Regions from separate parts of the Streptococcus handemini genome, predicted to be linked through region 3. Evidence: predicted binding sites of a transcription regulator. Region 3 holds the regulator's gene; each other region holds the start of a gene.
The links. The regulator CtsR, encoded in region 3, represses protease genes until heat stress. The targets are predictions, from matches to a motif close to TTGGTCAAAAAAGGTCAAANA.
Positions count from the first base shown of each region.

Region 1: the regulator CtsR is predicted to act here: its motif matches at 4,327-4,347, upstream of holA (DNA polymerase III subunit delta).
Region 2: the regulator CtsR is predicted to act here: its motif matches at 2,867-2,887, upstream of ABPH35_RS03095 (ATP-dependent Clp protease ATP-binding subunit).

Region 1 is NZ_JBFRYH010000029.1:7,578-14,049, forward strand. Features, by position in the region: gene queA (tRNA preQ1(34) S-adenosylmethionine ribosyltransferase-isomerase QueA) at 251-1,279, shown strand; gene ABPH35_RS05905 (aminotransferase) at 1,347-2,465, opposite strand; gene sodA (superoxide dismutase SodA) at 2,570-3,175, opposite strand; gene holA (DNA polymerase III subunit delta) at 3,251-4,282, opposite strand; gene ABPH35_RS05920 (hypothetical protein) at 4,465-6,472, opposite strand, start outside.
Region 2 is NZ_JBFRYH010000012.1:11,757-18,228, forward strand. Features, by position in the region: gene ABPH35_RS03080 (amino acid ABC transporter ATP-binding protein) at 931-1,665, opposite strand; gene ABPH35_RS03085 (amino acid ABC transporter permease) at 1,658-2,347, opposite strand; gene ABPH35_RS03090 (DUF1797 family protein) at 2,473-2,703, opposite strand; gene ABPH35_RS03095 (ATP-dependent Clp protease ATP-binding subunit) at 2,975-5,188, shown strand; gene ABPH35_RS03100 (NUDIX hydrolase) at 5,247-5,699, shown strand; gene ABPH35_RS03105 (DUF1827 family protein) at 5,760-6,062, shown strand; gene ileS (isoleucine--tRNA ligase) at 6,237-6,472, opposite strand, start outside.
Region 3 is NZ_JBFRYH010000010.1:565-7,036, reverse strand. Features, by position in the region: gene dusB (tRNA dihydrouridine synthase DusB) at 1-241, shown strand, start outside; gene ABPH35_RS02635 (ATP-dependent Clp protease ATP-binding subunit) at 360-2,810, opposite strand; gene ABPH35_RS02630 (CtsR family transcriptional regulator) at 2,812-3,270, opposite strand; gene traF (conjugal transfer protein TraF) at 3,490-3,837, shown strand; gene ABPH35_RS02620 (hypothetical protein) at 3,839-4,420, shown strand; gene tsf (translation elongation factor Ts) at 4,605-5,645, opposite strand; gene rpsB (30S ribosomal protein S2) at 5,721-6,472, opposite strand, start outside.

The sequences.
Region 1 (6,472 bases), on a different contig from region 3:
TTTATTATATTGTATAGACCAATTTTTGTCAAGACCTAACTCCTAATTTGTGTTATAATAAAATCATGTTTACCCTGATTATTTTTATTTTATTTATTATTGGAATTCTTCTGGATATCCTTGCCTATTTGATTAAGGAAAGAACCAGAATGTGGATTCCTTTATTTGTGGTCGGAAGCCTGCTGATTGCCCTTCCGATATTCGTATTGATTTATTTCTTAACCCTACCTGCAACGAACTGAGGAAACACATGAACACTTCTGACTTTGATTTTCACTTACCCGAACACCTGATTGCTCAGGTTCCTCTTAAACAACGAGATGCTTCTCGTTTATTGATTCTTGACCGTAAAAGGCAAACAATGGTAGATGCTCATTTCGACCAGATTATCGATGAATTAGAGCCTGGTGATGCGCTCGTCATGAACAATACCCGCGTTTTGCCAGCCCGTTTATACGGTGAAAAACCAGAAACTGGCGGACATGTTGAATTGTTGCTCCTAAAAAATACGCAAGGTAATCAATGGGAGGTTCTTGCAAAACCCGCTAAACGATTGAAAGTTGGAAGCAAAATCTCCTTTGGTGATGGCCGCTTGACCGCAACAATTGTTGAAGAATTAGAGCACGGTGGTCGTATTGTAGAGTTTGCCTATACTGGTATTTTTCTTGAAGTGCTAGAAAGTCTCGGAGAAATGCCACTGCCACCCTATATTCATGAAAAATTAGATGATCGTGAACGCTATCAGACCGTTTATGCGAAAGAAAATGGCTCAGCTGCTGCACCAACTGCTGGACTTCATTTTACCCAAGAATTACTGCAAAAAATAGAAGCAAAAGGCGTCAAACTTGTTTATTTAACCCTTCATGTCGGTCTGGGAACTTTCCGCCCTGTATCTGTTGATAATCTAGACGAACACGAAATGCATTCTGAATTTTACACCTTATCAGAAGAAGCCGCGGCTACTCTACGAAAAGTAAAATCATCTGGTCATCGAATCATTGCAGTGGGTACAACCTCGATTCGCACCCTAGAGACGATTGGAAATAAATTTGAGGGAGCTATTCAAGCAGACTCAGGCTGGACCAATATCTTTATTAAACCAGGTTATCAATTCAAACTGGTCGATGCCTTTTCAACCAATTTCCATTTGCCAAAATCAACCTTGGTCATGCTAGTATCTGCCTTTGCCGGACGCGAATTTGTCCTTGAGGCATACAATCATGCTATTACAGAAGAATATCGCTTCTTTAGCTTTGGTGATGCTATGTTTATCAAATAAATAAAAACCTCTCTCGCAAATTTGCAAGGGAGGTCTATTTTTCTCATCAACTAGCTAACTTAGAACGCTAATCATATTGTCGCAAGAAGTCTGATAATAGAGCTAGACCTGTTTTCAAGGTACTAGCTTGCGTACAGTAGCCCAAACGAGCATAGCCAGGCCGATCAAAGCGGTTGCCAGGCACTAATAAGACACCTTTTTCCTGCAATAGGCGCAGGCAGAACGCTTCGATTTCCTCAGGAACATCCAGCTTAATAAAGGAAACTGGAACAGCACTTGGATATACCAAACTGACACGCGGCTCTCCTTCCACCCAATCTCTGACTAGCTTCAAATTTTCTTCTACAATGGCTTGATTTCTCGCTAATACTGCATCTTTATGCTGTAACACATAGCTTGCAAGAGCATCATCCACTACCCCTGCACAAATCATAGTATAATCGCGGTATTTCCTAAACAAATTGGACAACTCATCATTTGCCACAACCCAACCTACTCGTAACCCAGCAACAGAATAAGTCTTTGACATACTGTTAACCGAGATACCTTTTTCATACAAATCCACAATAGCTGGCACATCATAACGCGAATCCAAAGGTTTATAGACTTCATCAGATAAAATATAGGCTCCCACTTCTTGAGCAATAGATACAAGCTCCTCTAAAAATGGGCGTTCCATGACTGCACCTGTTGGATTATTGGCATTATTGATGCAAATCATCTTAGTATCTGGACGAATTAAACTTCTTAGCTCATCCAAAGAGGGCAACCAGCCTTTCTCCTCATGAATCTGCCAAAGGGAAACTTCTGCTCCTAGCGATTTCGGAATATCATACAACTGCTGATAACTAGGATACAGCGAAATCACATGATCCCCTTTTTCAATCAAGGCGTACAGAGTCAAATGATTGGCTCCTGTTGCTCCATTTGTCTGGAGGATTTGGCTCGTTGCTACATGTTGATATAATTTTGCTACCTCCTCCTTAAAGGTAGGCGAACCTTCAATCCAGCCATAATTCAACTTCTTCTGTAACAATTCTTCCAGAAATTCTTCCTGAGAAAGTCCGCCCAAGGCTAGCACTTCTGTAACTGTCAACGAGTCAATCGAACTCCCAGCAATATCATAGACTGCTTGCTTTTCCCAATCATTTAACCATTCTTCTACACCAAATGCCGCAATCTCCATACCAATTCTCCTCTCCAAAGAACTTATCACTCTAGTTTATCATATTTATGCAGAAAATGATTAAAAAAACAGTCCACCGGACTGTTTTATTGATCGTTCACATTTTATTTTGCTGCTTGGTACAATTCGTTGACCTTGTTCCAGTTGATGATTTCGAAGAATGCTTTGATATAATTTGGACGAACATTGCGGTAGTTTAAGTAATATGCATGTTCCCACACATCAAGCGCTAAGATTGGTGTCAAACCATTCATAATTGGTGTATCTTGATTTGCAGTTGAAACAATTTCTAATTGACCTTCTTTATTGACAACCAAGAATGCCCAACCTGATCCAAAACGAGTTGTTGCTGCCGTTGTAAAGGCTGCTTGGAATTCGTCAAATGAACCAAATGTAGCGACAATCTCTGCTGCCAATTCAGCTGGAACTTCTGTTTTTTCTGGTGACAATAATTCCCAGAAAAGAGCATGGTTCAAATGACCACCCCCATTGTTAATCAAGGCTTGACGAATATCTGCTGGGATGTTTTCCACGTTTGACAGCAAGGCTACCAAGTCTTCACCAATTTCAGGGTGTTTTTCAAGGGCTGCATTTGCATTCGCAACATAGGTTGCATGGTGCTTATCGTGGTGCAGTGTCATTGTTTCTGCATCAATATGTGGCTCAAGGGCATCATAAGCGTATGGTAAATCTGGTAAAATAATTGCCATATTCGGCCTCCTTTAATCTTCTACACTACTCATTTTACCGCAATTTAAGAGCCGTTTCAATTTTTTTGTCTGAAATCATGCATTGGCAATTTTGATTAAAGCAAGATCAAACAGGTAATTCTTCTCAAATAATCCTTGCTTGATTTGATAGTCCGTTTCAATCAAGACTTGTATTGCTTTTTTGAGAAAAGAAAGAGTGAGCGGACGCGAATCTCGCAAGGCAAACTTTACTTGAAAAGGATTGATTTTTCGACCGACTATTTCTGATAATGTTGCAACAATCTGCTGTTCTCCTTGCCCTTCTTTTTGCAATAACTGTACCTGTAAAAAAAGGCGGAATTGATTAAGCAATATCGCAATCAATTTGATTTCATCCTCGCCTTGCAAACGCAAATCACGGACTAATTGCCTAGCTGGATCAATCTTCCCTTGCAGAAGAAGTTGACTCATATCAAATACATTATCCTGTAAGGTCTTGGGAATAGCTTGCTCAATATCGTCTAAACTAATCTGGCTACTGCCCTTATAGGACTGTAAAAAAGAAAGATTTTTATGCATCTCAGCAAAATCAAGATTCGATTTCATCAGGAGATGTTCAAAGACTTGATTCTCCAAGTTAAGGCCCATTTCTCTCGTTTTTTGCATGAAAAATTGCCGAAATTCTACTTCTTTGAGAGCAGTTGCTTCCAACACAAGACCATCTCGTTTTAAGAGTTTGACTAGACGGCGTTTGCTATCTAATTTTCCAGCGGCAATAATGATCAAATGGGTTGTTTCAACTGGCTGAGCAAGATACGTCTCAAATTGCTTGAGCTCATCATCACTTAAATAGCGTTTCTTATCTGTCGTCACATCCGAAAAATAATCCAGAATAACAATTTTTTCATCAGAGAAAAAAGGCAAGGATACCAAATCAAGTTCCACCTGTCGATAGGCTACCTCTGACATATCAAAATAGGCATAGCTCAAATCACTACTATCAAAACTAATTTGTTTCAGCAACGCTTCTTTGGCCAATTGAAACTGGCCAACATCTTCTCCTGTTAAGACTGTCAATAAACCTAATCTTTCCTTGCTTAATTTCTGAATTTCATCAATAACGATCATAGCTTCCTCGCATTTCTTCTCTTCATTATATCAGAAAAAACGCCCGGTGGACATTTTTTCACAAACCTAACAACCAGAGCGAGAAAAACAGTGGAATGAAAGAGGAGATTGTTCTGAAACACGACTACCACTATTCTATCATGATGGAATCTCTTTCACAAATGGGAGTAGATTGCAAACAGTTATCTCCAAAAATAAAATTTACGAAAAATATCAATTCCATTGAAAACAAAATCACGGAAAAGTACTATATCAACCACAACTAAACCCGTTGAGACCAGCAAGAAAACCAAAATTCGATTCGACAAAAAAGCTTGCATGAGATGATTGACAGAAACAAGAACTATTTCCAATCCTATAATTCCTAAAAACATCCAGCACAGATAGTGAAGATTTGGCACAAACTGTACCCAAATATTTTCCTCTTTTAGAAAATGTAAAAAAAGACCCTGTTCTTGATGTGACATCGCAATAATGCCATCCTGCCATGCTCCAATCCCATGAACTATAGATTGCACGACAAAAATGATCATACTGAACAAAACCGTTGTCACACAAGCAATCAGTAGACCTTGCCACCATTTCTGAAGCAAAACTCCTCGTAATGACACTGGTTGCGTACAGTGAAAAAACCATGTTTTTCCTTCCACCTCAACTGCTTTTCCACGACTGCCTAACCAGACTGCCAACATCATAATACAAAGATAAAAAGGTCCATCTACAAAGGTTCTCAACGTTCCTACACCCGAAAAATCTCTCGAAACTCCCCAAGCAACATCTTCTACTGGAAAGTTTGCATCATTGGTAGCAAACCGATTTTCCAAGTCTTCAATAATGATTTCCTTCCCTCTTCTACTTACAGGAGCCCCAGCTTTTTCCACCTGTTCCCAATAATAGCTACTCATCTCATATCTGCTCTGATAACGCCGTAAATTCTCCAAAGTGCGAGTTGCGCCAACATCTCCCTCATAAAAGGCTGTCTCTTCTCCTTTTAACAACGTTTTCTGAACAAACTGCAGATAGTCCCTATAAATACTTGGGAGTTTTTTCTGATTTTGATAATAAGCCTGATAGATTCGGTTGAAAAATTCCTGCTCTTTTTCTTGCATCTTACGAGTCGTAACCAGTTTATCCAAATCATTTTTATAAGAATCATCTGCTTGTATCAGCTGTCGGTACTGGTCGATTTTTGCATCTATTTCTCGATTAATGAACTGTTCTCTCTTACTAAATGTCGCAACTAGCTCCAGACTTTCCCTTTCTTCCTTTACTACCTGATTTTTCTGAAAAGTTGTCATAATGGAAAAAAGCACAGCAAGTAGTAAAATCCCCATCCCCCAATAAGATAGGGAAGGTGTTCGCCGATACTGTAACCATTCAAAAGACCACGAATGAGATAAATCGGGAGTTTCAAATTGCTGTTGCTGAGACATAGAGAGTTTAAGTCGCCTCTTATCTGCAAACAGATAAAAAAAGATGAAACTAAGTAATTCTATCAATGCCAAGCCATCAAGTTGCAAAAAAACGGTCCGCAAATCAGCCTGATGAAGAAAAACAGGAGCTGATAGAATTGTTGAAAAACCGCTAGCACCTTCTGATGCGCCTGCAAGGAAAAATACTAAAAAGCTAGCACAAGCTAAAAAAACTATATCTTGCCTGAATGTATATGTCAAAATAGCAACGATTAACCTTAGACCGATTACTATTATGAACCAGATAGTACATAGACAAAGCAGGTACAACCAAAGAGGAATGAGTTTACCTTGTCCAACAAGTTCCACCGGCTCCAAAAAAGTAGACCACTGACAATAGCCTTTCACTAGACCATGTCCTACCATACTCAGACCACTTATCGCTAACACCACCGTTGACAAGAAGACACTAGCTAGTATCCGCCGAATCTCCTGCGAGCTACAACTGTCTACTTGCACAAGCTGCCAGCGTTGATAGGCTTCTCTGCGGTCAAAGCTCTGAAAAATGAGAAAGAAAATGCCAACTAAACAAATTCCCCCAAACGAAAAGAGTTGTTCGACAGATTTTTGAAGCATTCTTCCTGTAGACCAGCCTTTCTGTTCGGGTTCATCAGCTAGACTGTATTTTACCAGCCAATCATTCCAAACTTTCTTGTGCCGCACTTCTTCCTTGGTCAATGAACCAAACTGCCGAAATGTTCCTTCATATTTCCCAACT
Region 2 (6,472 bases), on a different contig from region 3:
CGGATTACTTTTCAATATCAAGGCAATACGTTAGAAGATGGATGGAGATTTTTCGCTACTTTCAATACCACCAGCTACGTTAATTTCTTTGCCAGTAAGATCTGCACCGTCTCATCTCCTTTTATATATGTTCTCCATTATACCAAAAATATTCATCTGACTTTAGCACTTTTTATTCGTCATCCCTATAGGCAAAAACTACCATCAAAAACCGCTGAACAACTCCAGCGGTCATGTTTACTCTTTCAATTTCATTTGGTTTCAAGCAAGAGATGTTAACCACGTAATCCCTAAAAACGAATGACTATTTTTTTAAGCCTTTTTTAACATAGAACCTATACAAGGACTTCCCTAAAAAGAATAGCTTCCCTAAAATGTAAAAAATGAAAAGAATAAATGAGAACCAAAAAATCCATACAATAAGGGATACATTCCAAATCAGAGGTTGAAGGATAAAATTGAGTATCAATACTAGCCCCCACCTTTGTCCCCAGGTCATTTTTCTTTGGATGAACCACTCTAAAAAGTCCTCTCCAGAATGAAGTCTCGTTTCTAAATATTCTTCTTGCAATCTTTTTATCCAAACCGCCATTGTGTTCATTTCCTTGCCAATTTTAATTAGAGTGTTGATAAAGAAAAAGGCGACTAGCCGCCTTTTTCTTTACCACAAACGATAGTAAAGAAGATACTGAATAAGTGCATTCGTTGCCAACTCTCCTTTTTTTAATGGTACGTATATTATAGCAATACTATCCCTACAAAGTCACATAAATTCTGAAAATTCTGTGATTTAAAAAATAACTGTATGAACTAGTATTTCTAATTTTCTCTACAAAAATCATTGATAATAATGTTGTGTTTGTCACTAACCCGGATGGAATCGATTGATATGGCTCAATTATTTCCATTTCATAACCAATATCATTACGCTTATAGTACCTTCGACAAGAAATTTTTGGTTCGTTCTTCCTTGGTTTCTTCAAAGATTTGTTGCGGCGTTCCGTCTTCTACGACGATGCCGCCGTCCATAAAGATGACACGGTCAGCTACCTCACGAGCAAAACCCATTTCATGTGTCACAATGACCATGGTCATCCCAGATTTTGCCAACTCTTGCATCACGCTTAACACTTCTCCTACCATCTCGGGATCAAGAGCTGAAGTCGGTTCATCAAAGAGCAATACATCTGGATCCATAGCTAGACCACGGGCAATCGCAATCCGCTGCTGCTGACCACCTGATAAGCTCTGCGGATATGCATGGGCCTTGTCCGGCAATCCCACTTTTTCAAGCAAATCATAGGCAATTTTTTCAGCCTCGCTCTTCGCCAATCCCTTGGTCTTAATCGGTGACAGGGTAATATTGTCCAACACCGACATATTGGGGAAAAGATTGAACTGCTGAAAGACCATGCCCATTTTTTCTCTCATCTTAAAAATATCATTTGACTGATCAGTAATATCAACGCCTTCAAAGGTAACCGTCCCCTTGGTCGGTACTTCCAGCAGATTCATGGTTCGCAAGAAGGTTGATTTTCCACTACCAGATGGTCCAATGATGACAACGACCTGGCCCTTCTCAATGTCCAAATCAATCCCTTTTAGCACTTCATTCTTTCCAAATGATTTATGCAGATTTTTAATCGAAATAATCCCCTCATGCATGAGTTTGCCCTCCTTTATTTAATTGTTTCTCAAATACTTGAATGGCTAAGGTCAACACGCTGGTCATCACGAGATAATAAGCAGCCGCAAACAAGAGCGGTGTCAGGGTCAAATAGGTCGTCGCAGCAACGGTTGTCGCACCATTCCACAATTCCATCACACCGATAGTTGACAAGAGGGAGCTATCTTTTAAAATCGTCACAAATTCATTTCCCAAGGCTGGTAAAATATTCTTAATAGCCTGTGGCATAATGACGGATTTCATAGCTTCAAAAGGACGAATTCCTAAGGAATAAGCTGCTTCTAATTGCCCCTTTGGTACAGCGTTAATTCCTGCTCGTACCGTTTCTGACACGTAAGCACCACTGTTCATCGAAATCACGATAATCCCTGGCAACAAGCGTGACAAATCAACAGATAAAATCCCTAATTCAAAAGTCGGTGCTGTAATATTCATCACCGCAAAAGAAATCATGATTTGTACCACCATCGGGGTTCCACGAAAAATCCAAACATAGATATTAGCTAGCCAGGCTAAGGGACGGAATTTACTACGCTGAGCAAAGGCCAGCAAAATTCCAATGATACTCCCAAAGAATACAACTAAAGCTGCAATCAGAAGCGTAACAAGCGCTCCGTAGTTAAAATAGTCCCAATACTTGGGAAGAAACGAAAAATCCATTTAGTTACCTCTTTTCATACTATATGCACTCTATTATATCATTTTTGAATAAAAATGCAATATATTCGTTTAAATATTCAAAGCAATAAAAAAGCACCGTAGTGCTTTTCGAATCTTCGTTAGAATTAGTACAATAATTCGTAAATTTCCATTGCAATCAAGTCGACGCTATCAAACGTATAGGTTTCACGCGCTGCTACATCACGAAGAGTAAAGACTGAACCATTTTCTTCATCAAAGCTATAGGCAACTTCCGCAACCACAACACCATCACGTTCAAAATTCCGTTTTAGTGTGCCACCGTCCGTTGCCATTGCTTCTAAACGATTAATAATTCTTGCCAAATGTGATTCCATATCACTTCTCCTATTTCTAAGTATCTTAATTACAGGAGTATTTTACCATATTTTCATTAAAAAGTCTTGCTTTATCCATTTTTATTCTGACTTTCCTCCAAATTCATTTCAATTTAGGTAGCAGATTCTTGCATTTTAGCGAAATCTTGATATAATAAATGTATATCTGACCTTTATTGACTATTTGATTTTTACAGTGTGAAAGCCCATTTTCCTGTATGATTTCCAACATCTCTAAAGGCAGAATTTCTCACAGAAAAGAGGTTTGCCTATGCTTTGTCATAACTGTAATATCAATGATGCGACCATTCATCTTTATACAAATCTAAATGGAAAACAACAACAAGTGGATCTCTGCCACAACTGTTACCAAATCATGAAGACTGACCCAAATAACGCTATTTTAAAGGGATTAGGTGATCTAGCAAATCCAAATAGTATGGATCCATTTAGCGAATTTTTCAATAATATTGGAGGCGTTCCAGGACATACACCAGCTGGAAAAGCTCGCAATCAAACACCTCCTACCCAAGCAGGCGGTGGCAATCGTGGCAACAATGGCGGTCCAACTCCTCCTCCAAAACAGCCGAATGGCCTCCTAGAAGAATTTGGCATCAACGTCACTGAAATTGCTCGCCGTGGGGATATTGATCCTGTTATCGGTCGAGACGAAGAAATCAAACGTGTTATTGAAATTCTCAACCGTAGGACTAAGAATAATCCTGTCCTAATCGGAGAACCTGGGGTCGGAAAAACAGCCGTTGTCGAAGGTCTGGCTCAAAAAATCGTTGACGGAGATGTGCCACAAAAACTTCAAGGCCGTGAAGTCATTCGACTCGATGTGGTTAGCCTCGTTCAAGGAACGGGTATCCGTGGGCAATTTGAAGAGCGCATGCAAAAACTCATGGAAGAAATCCGCAACCGCAAGGAAATTATTCTCTTTATCGATGAAATCCATGAAATCGTCGGTGCTGGTTCTGCCGGTGACGGCAATATGGACGCAGGCAATATTTTGAAACCTGCCCTTGCTCGGGGAGAAATGCAGCTGGTCGGTGCGACCACACTCAACGAATACCGAATTATCGAAAAAGATGCTGCCCTGGAACGCCGTATGCAGCCTGTCAAGGTGGATGAGCCAAGTGTGGACGAAACCATTACCATTCTAAAAGGTATCCAAAGCAAGTACCAAGACTATCATCATGTCAAATATACTGATGAAGCCATTGAAGCGGCAGCAATTTTATCCAACCGCTACATTCAAGACCGCTTCTTGCCAGACAAGGCTATTGACTTGTTAGATGAGGCTGGTTCGAAGATGAACTTGACTCTGAATTTCGTTGATCCAAAAGAAATCGACCAGCGCTTGATTGATGCTGAAAATCGCAAGGCCCAGGCCACTCGTGATGAAGACTTTGAAAAGGCAGCCTACTACCGCGATCAGATTGCTAAATATAAGGAAATGCAAAAAGCGACAATCAGCGAGGAAGATATTCCTGTCATTACCGAAAAAGAAATTGAAGCCATCATTGAGCAAAAAACCAATATTCCAGTCGGTGATTTGAAGGAAAAAGAACAATCGCAGCTAATCAATCTTGCAAGCGACCTCAAGGCACACGTTATCGGTCAAGACGATGCCGTTGATAAGATTGCCAAAGCCATTCGCCGCAATCGGGTAGGACTTGGTGCACCGAACCGTCCAATTGGAAGCTTCCTTTTCGTTGGACCAACAGGGGTCGGAAAAACCGAGCTATCCAAACAACTCGCCATCGAACTCTTTGGTTCTGCCGATAGTATGATTCGCTTTGATATGTCCGAGTACATGGAAAAACATGCTGTTGCAAAATTAGTCGGTGCTCCTCCAGGCTATGTCGGCTATGAGGAAGCAGGCCAATTAACCGAAAAAGTCCGTCGCAACCCTTACTCGCTCATTCTTCTTGATGAGATTGAAAAAGCCCACCCTGATGTCATGCACATGTTCCTCCAAGTCCTTGATGACGGTCGCTTGACAGACGGCCAAGGTCGCACTGTTAGCTTCAAAGATACCATTATCATCATGACTTCAAATGCCGGAACAGGCAAGGTAGAAGCAAGTGTCGGCTTCGGTGCTGCTATGGAAGGACGGTCCCAGTCTGTTCTCGGTCAATTGAGCAATTTCTTTAGCCCTGAATTTATGAACCGATTTGACGGCATTATTGAATTCCATGCCCTCAGCAAGGAAAATCTCCTTCATATCGTGGACCTCATGCTCCTTGATGTTAATAAGCGCTTGGCAACAACTGGTCTGACACTCCATGTGACCGACAAGGTCAAAGAAAAGTTAGTGGACTTAGGTTATGATCCAAAAATGGGAGCCCGTCCGCTTCGTAGAACCATTCAAGAACATATCGAAGATGCACTGACAGACTTCTATTTGGAACATCCAGAAGAAAAAGATTTACGCGCTGTTCTAACCAGCAAGGGTGCTATTTCAATTAAAGTAAAATAGGCTTTCTTTTTCCTATATTTATGCTATAATTGAAAAAAATCATAGTTGAGGAAGACCAATGACACAGGCAATATTTGGCAAAAAAGAAGCAGGGGTGACCTATCAGAATCGCTACGGCGTCTACGCTGTCATTCCCGATGCAAAAAAAGAGCAGATTATTCTCGTGCAAGCTCCAAACGGTGCTTGGTTTCTCCCAGGAGGAGAGATTGAAGATGGGGAAAATCATTTGAACGCTCTTGAACGCGAATTGATAGAAGAACTGGGATTTACAGCAGAGATTGGTGCTTATTACGGTCAGGCAGATGAATACTTCTACTCACGCCACCGAGATACCTATTACTACAATCCTGCCTATATCTATGAAGTGACCAGCTACCAAGAAATTGGGCAACCGCTAGAAGACTTTAACCACCTAGCGTGGTTTGATATTGAGACAGCCATTGACAAGCTCAAACGAGGTAGCCACAAATGGGGCATTGAGCAGTGGAAATTAGCTCAAAAAGACAAATAAGGCTAGTCAAATCCCACTAAGAGTGCTATAATAAAGGCAAATAATGATTGGAGGTCACGCATGAAGATCATCAATACGACAAACAGCCAAGCACAACTCGTGCAGAATCAATTAGCCAATACCGACGCCTTTCTGGTGGAAACCTATTCTGCTGGAAATACAGACGTGATTTTTACCCAAGCTCCACTTCACTACGAACTCTTAATTAGCAACAAATACCGCGCTATTCAAATGTCAGAACTCAATCAGATTCGTGACTTCTTCCTCAAGCGCAAAATCGATACTACAATGATAAACCAAGCAGCTATCCAAACCATTCATACCGAGCGTTTGGTAGAGATGTCCATTCCGATTGTGAAATAAACAAAATCCTCAGAAAATTATTTCTGAGGATTTTGTTTATCATCTTATTGATGTAATTCTGTGGCTAGTCTCGGTCATCATCAGAAAAGTGACTGTTGAGGCTAGATAATACAGAATGAGGAATGAGAGAAATCACTTTTTCGAAATGATAGTTTCTTTCTCACTCTTTTTTAGTTAGTTTTCTTCAAATCCTTCTGCCACAGCTTCTGGGAAGTTGGCTTCAAGAATGATAGCACAGTGGTTGCAGACTGTTGCTAGGTGCGGATTTGCATGTGTGCCGACACTTGTATCTAGGCGGCGGCAACGTTCACAGACTTCTCCTGCTGCTCGTTCAACTGTAAAGGCTACATCTTCAAAGACTACACTATCTACTGGTGCATCACCTTCTGCAATCGTCACATGAGACACGA
Region 3 (6,472 bases):
AGGCGAAATCTTGCCTGATTTGAGTTTTGAAGATAAGCTCAAGATTGCCTTTGAACACCTTACTCGCTTGGTCAACCTCAAAGGAGAAAGCATTGCCGTCCGTGAATTCCGTGGATTGGCTCCCCATTATCTACGTGGAACAGCTGGTGCCGCTAAGATCCGTGGAACAGTCGCCCGTGCCGAAACTGTTGCAGAAGTTGAAGCACTCTTTAACCAAGCACGTGAAAATTATAAAAAATAAGGTCGCAAAACAGATCTGCACAGCTTGTCATGCTCTATAAAAATCAATATCTGATCAGCAACATCATCAAAACATGTTAAAGAGGTTGGGACGAACGTGCCCAACCTCTTATTTTGCCCTATCGGGTACTATCAAATTTCAATTCGCCGGCTTTTACACCAATTTTTAGTGTACTGCCATTTTGTAATTCCCCACGCAGCATCATTTCTGCTAGTGGATCTTCGACTTTCTTTTGGATGATACGACGGAGTGGTCGCGCTCCCATTTCTCTGTCATAACCTTCTTTTGCTAGTAATTTCAATGCAGAAGGTTGAATCTTGAACTGAATACCCTTTTCATCCATCACGGTTTGAAGGGGACGAATCATCACTTTCACCACTTCTTGCATATCGTGATCACTCAAACTATGGAAGACAATCTTCTCATCAATTCGGTTGATGAACTCTGGGCGATAGGCTTTTTTTAACTCTTCAAAAATACGTTTTTCAACATGTTCCTGACTTTGTGACAAATCAAGTGCTCCAAAACCAACTGTCTTATCATCGCGTAAGGCTGTTGCACCAAGATTGGAGGTCATGATAATGAGGGTATTTGAAAAATCAACCTTCCGTCCCTTACTATCTGTCAAGACTCCATCATCTAATACCTGCAAGAGAAGATTAAAGGTATCAGGGTGTGCTTTTTCAACCTCATCAAATAATAGAACCGCATAGGGTTTGTTACGGACTTTTTCCGTCAGCTCACCGCCTTCTTCGTAGCCAACATAGCCTGGAGGGGCACCATTTAACCGACTAGCCGCAAATTTTTCCATATACTCACTCATATCAAAACGAATGAGAGCCGATTCATCATCAAATAATACCTCAGCCAAAGCCTTTGCCAACTCTGTTTTTCCGACCCCAGTAGGGCCTAAGAACATAAAGGAACCAATAGGACGCTTGCCTGTCCGAATGCCAGATTGGTTTCGGCGAATAGCACAACTGACCGCCGAAATAGCAGCTTCTTGCCCAATCACACGCTTATGCAATGCAGCTTCTAAATTCAAATATTTTTTCACATCTGTCTGGCTCAGCTTCGCAACTGGAATACCGGATAAGCGACTAAGAGTTAGCAACACATCTTCTTCTGTTACTTTGGCATTACCTAGTATTTCTTGGTTTTCTTCCTCTAACTCCTTCATCAACAGCTGACTGACTGTCTTATGCTTTCCATCCATCAGTGCCTGATCAGCCGCAGACAATTCAGACTGTTTACCGCTGGTTTTTTGCTGATTTTGTACTGTTGCACTCGCTTCATCAAGTAAATCAATAGCTGAGTCTGGCAAATTTTTGCTGGTCAAGTACCGTTTAGCAAACAGCACAGCCGTACGAACAGCTTCCTCTGTAATCTGTATTTTATGGTGGCGTTCATAGGCCGGTTTTAATCCTTGTAAAATAGCAATACTATCAGCCACACTTGGTTCATCGACTGTCACCTTGGCAAATCGACGGGAGAGAGCCGCATCTTTTTCAATATGTTTTTGATATTCATCTTGGGTCGTTGCACCAACTGTTCGCAAAGTTCCCCGTGCAAGAGCTGGTTTTAGGATATTAGCTGCATCTAAAGTCGAATCAATTCCGCTACCTGATCCCATAATCGTATGGAGCTCATCAATAAAAAGGATAACATTCCCATCTTCTTCAATATCGTTAATGATATTGTTCATTCGTTCCTCAAAATCGCCACGAAAACGTGTTCCTGCAATGACATTCATCAAGTCCAACTCCAAGACCCGCATCTTAGCTAGACTAGCTGGCACTTCACCGTCTGCTACCCGTTGAGCCAACCCCAAGGCAAGCGCTGTTTTCCCAACCCCTGCTTCTCCTACTAAGACAGGATTATTCTTGGTCTTGCGTGACAAAACTTGAATCATTCGAGAAATTTCTGACTCACGTCCAATCACTGGCTCAATCTGTCCTGCACGAGCCAACGCAGTCAAATCTCGTGTATAGTCTTCTAAACCACCTGTCTGCGGTGCTGGTGACATGCCCATCATATTGGCCATAGTTGGACGATTGGCACGACTACCTTTCATCGTACTACGAATAGCTTTCAAATCTTCTTTCGTAAATCCAGCTTTTGCCTCTAAATTCTTCCGCAAATCAATAAAGCGAATCTTATCATCTGAATCTTCAAAATGAAAACCGGCCCTATCTAAAATCTGTGAAGCAACCGAACGTTTATCGAGTAACATTGCCATAAAAACATGCTCTGTTCCCACCTGCTTTGCTTTGACAATTTCCGCAATCTTATGGGCAAACCCAATCACTTCATTCAAACGTTTTGACGTGTGCAACAGCGCAAACTCTTCCAATTCTTCACGATAGCTACGCTCTGTTACCAGACGAGTTGCCTGCTCATAGTCTGCAATATCTGTAGGATATTCTGCCAAAACAGCTCCTGCAATCGTATCTGGATTGATCACAAAAGCCAATAATAAATGCCAAGTTTCTAGGTAGTCACACATATAGCGCTGTCCAATAAACTGCGCATCTTCATAGGCACGTTGTAATCCTTTTGAAAATTTCATCCTAATCCTCTTTCCTATCCAATCGTCGTAGTAGTTGTCGTAGCATCCGTGCACGGATGGCAGGGGCATCCGTTCCCAACACCTCATCGCTCCCAATTGACAACAAGAGATTGCCTTCTCGCTCTGTCATCAGCTGCTCATCAAATAACAGCTGTAAAATATCCGCGAAGACCGTGCCAGACACTTCTTTCCCCATATTATGTAGTAAGTCGTGAACCAACTCATGCTTGTCCGAAAAGGTGACACGCCCAATGCGGATGTAGCCACCGCCACCACGCTTACTTTCGACAATATAGCCACGACTAGCCGTAAACCGTGTCTTAATCACATAATTAATCTGACTTGGTACCACTTCAAACCGACTAGCCAACTCACTCCTACGCAACTCTGCTACACTTACTTGCTCTAAAAGCGCCTTAATATGCTCTTCGATATAATCAGATGTATTTTTCATCACCATAGAATCCACCTCTTTCTCTGACTATCTTTGACTATTATATCGTAAATCACAAACTTTGAAAAGCAAAAGCCACGCTGTTCTGTTTGTTCAAGGGATATAAATGGTAATATACATTAGGGAGTATCAGTCCATTTTTTCACCTACAAATTGGACTATACTTCTTTATCTCTTGCCTTTCTTCCTCATTTTTCCTATACTAAGATATAGAAAGGAGTTACGATGTTTACCAATTCATTTCAAAAGCTCGTACAAGATTTTACAGCAATTTCTATCGAAGAAGCCGAACGTTTACTCGCGCAGGAAGAACCAGCCATTCTCTTTTTAGGACGTGCGACCTGCCCTTATTGCCAACGTTTTGTACCAAAACTCCATAACGTTGCACAAGCTGCTGGATTAACCGTCTATTTTATCGACAGCTCTAATCCTGATCCACAACTCCAAGCACTTCGTCAGCGCTACCAAGTAGCTACAGTTCCAGCCCTCTTATACACAAGTGCAGCGGGTGTTCAGGTTCGCTGTGACAGTTCTATGACAGAAGAAGAAATCCGTCACTTCTTAGCAGGCTAATATGACAGCTCTACAATTTCAGTTTCAGACCGATTCTGTGACCCTCTACCACAAAAATCAATCATTTGGAACAATCTATTTCAAGGAAAATCCTTATCACAACCAAAATATTTATCTAAATTTTCAGTTGAAGCAGTATGATATAAGCCTTGCTCCTTCGCTTTTTCAAGCCATTCTCCAGCATACCAAGCGCCCTTTACAGGTCACGCTTGATTCTACAGACCAGACCCTCATCGCTTTTTTAGAGGCAGGAGGTTTTAAATGCCTGCGAAAATGCTATGAGATGGAAGTTAGCATACAAGATTACCTTGGAAATCCTGTCCCCATTCAATTTCAAATAGCAGAACAAACGGAAAACATCTACTATCGTTGTTGCAATCTGTTGCTGAATCATTACCAGAATACACATCAGGCAATCAGTCCATTTACAGGAGAGAAAGACGAGTTTTTCAAGGAACTTCCTTCCACTGTTTGCTATCACATTGAAAAAGACGATATCACTTGTCTAGCTTTTCTTGACGGAAATGAAATTGCCTATCTGTGGGCAAAGAGCATAGACTGCCTCCAAGTCTTTCTCAATTAACTGATTCCCTACCTCTTTCAGCAATATAGCTCCATTATCTTTGAAGCAGATGATGTGGATCCCTGTGCGATGACGCTTAAATCAGTCTTTACAGATGTCACAGATGAACATTGGGATACTTATATCCTACGATAAACAGTAAAAAAGAGAAGAACACTTGTTCCTCTCTTTTTAGTTACACTTCTTATTTACCAAGAGCCGCAGCCATTGTTGCAGCAACTTCTGATTCAAAGTCGTTTGCTGCTTTTTCAATTCCTTCACCCACTTCGAAGCGCGCAAATGCTACAACGCTAGCGTTTACTGAGTCAAGGTAAGCTTCAACTGTCTTGCTGTCATCCATGATGTAGACTTGTGCAAGGAGTGTGTAAGCTTGGTCAACTTTTGTGTTGTCAAGCATGAAGCGATCCATTTTACCTGGAAGGATTTTATCCCAGATTTTTTCTGGTTTGCCTTCAGCAGCCAATTCTGCTTTGATGTCTTCTTCTGCTTGTGCAATCACATCGTCAGACAATTGTGCTTTTGATCCATATTTCAAGAATGGAAGGGCTGGTTTACCAACCATTGCACGGCTTTCATTGTCTTGTTCGATTGCGTGGTTCAATTGTGCCAATTCATCTTTCACGAATTGCTCATCCAATTCTTTGTATGAAAGAACAGTTGGTTTCATCGCAGCGATATGCATTGATACTTGTTTTGCAAGCGTTTCATCGCCACCTTCGATGACAGAGATAACACCGATACGTCCGCCATTGTGTTGGTAAGCACCAAATGCTTGGGCATCTGTTTTTTCAATCAAGGCAAAGCGACGGAATGAGATTTTTTCTCCGATTGTTGCAGTTGCATTTACGTAAGCTGCTTCAAGCGTTTCACCTGAAGGCATTGTAAGAGCAAGAGCTTCTTCATTGTTAGCTGGTTTACCTTCTGCGATTACTTTAGCTGTTTCATTGACCAATTCAACGAATTGAGCATTCTTCGCAACGAAGTCTGTTTCAGCATTTACTTCAACAACTGCTGCTACATTTCCATCCACGTAAACACCAGTCAAACCTTCTGCTGCTACACGATCAGCTTTCTTAGCTGCTTTTGCCATTCCTTTTTCACGAAGCAATTCAATCGCTTTTTCGATGTCACCATCTACTTCAACAAGGGCTTTCTTCGCGTCCATGACACCAGCACCAGATTTTTCACGCAATTCTTTTACAAGTTTAGCTGTAATTTCTGCCATAGTATATCTCCTATTTTAATATTTAAGTAAAAAAGGGGAGGGCTGAGCCCCGCCCCTTAGGATGTTTTCGAGTGATTAGTTGTTGTCGCCTTCTACAACTTCAACGATTTCTTCGATTGATGTTACTTCTGCTTCAGTAGCCGCCAATTCTGCTTCTACTGATTCAACGCTATCTTCACCTTGACGGCCTTCGATAATTGCGTCAGCCATTTTCGCAGTGATTAATTTAACAGCGCGGATTGCATCATCGTTTGCTGGGATGATTACATCGATATCATCTGGGTCAGTGTTTGTGTCAACCATCGCAACAACTGGAATTCCCAATTTTTTTGCTTCTTTCACAGCGATTTGCTCTTTATGTGGGTCAACAACGAACATGACATCTGGAATACGTGGCATGTCTGCGATACCGCCCAAGAATTTTTCAAGACGAGCACGTTGTTTGTTCAACAAGGCTACTTCTTTCTTAGGAAGAACGTCAAATGTTCCTTCTTCTTCCATGCGGTTGATTTCTTTCAAACGAGCGATACGTTTTTGGATTGTTCCCCAGTTTGTAAGAGTTCCACCCAACCAACGGTGGTTGATGAAATATTGGCCAGAACGGATAGCTTCGTCTTTCACTGCTTCTGCAGCTTGTTTTTTCGTACCAACGAACAAGATTACTGCATCATTTGCTGCTGCATCACGGATAAAGTCGTATGCTTGGTCAGCCAATTTTACAGTTTGTTGGAGGTCGATAACGTGGATACCGTTACGTTCTGTAAAGATGTATTTCGCCATTTTAGGGTTCCAGCGACGAGTTTGGTGACCAAAGTGAACACCAGCCT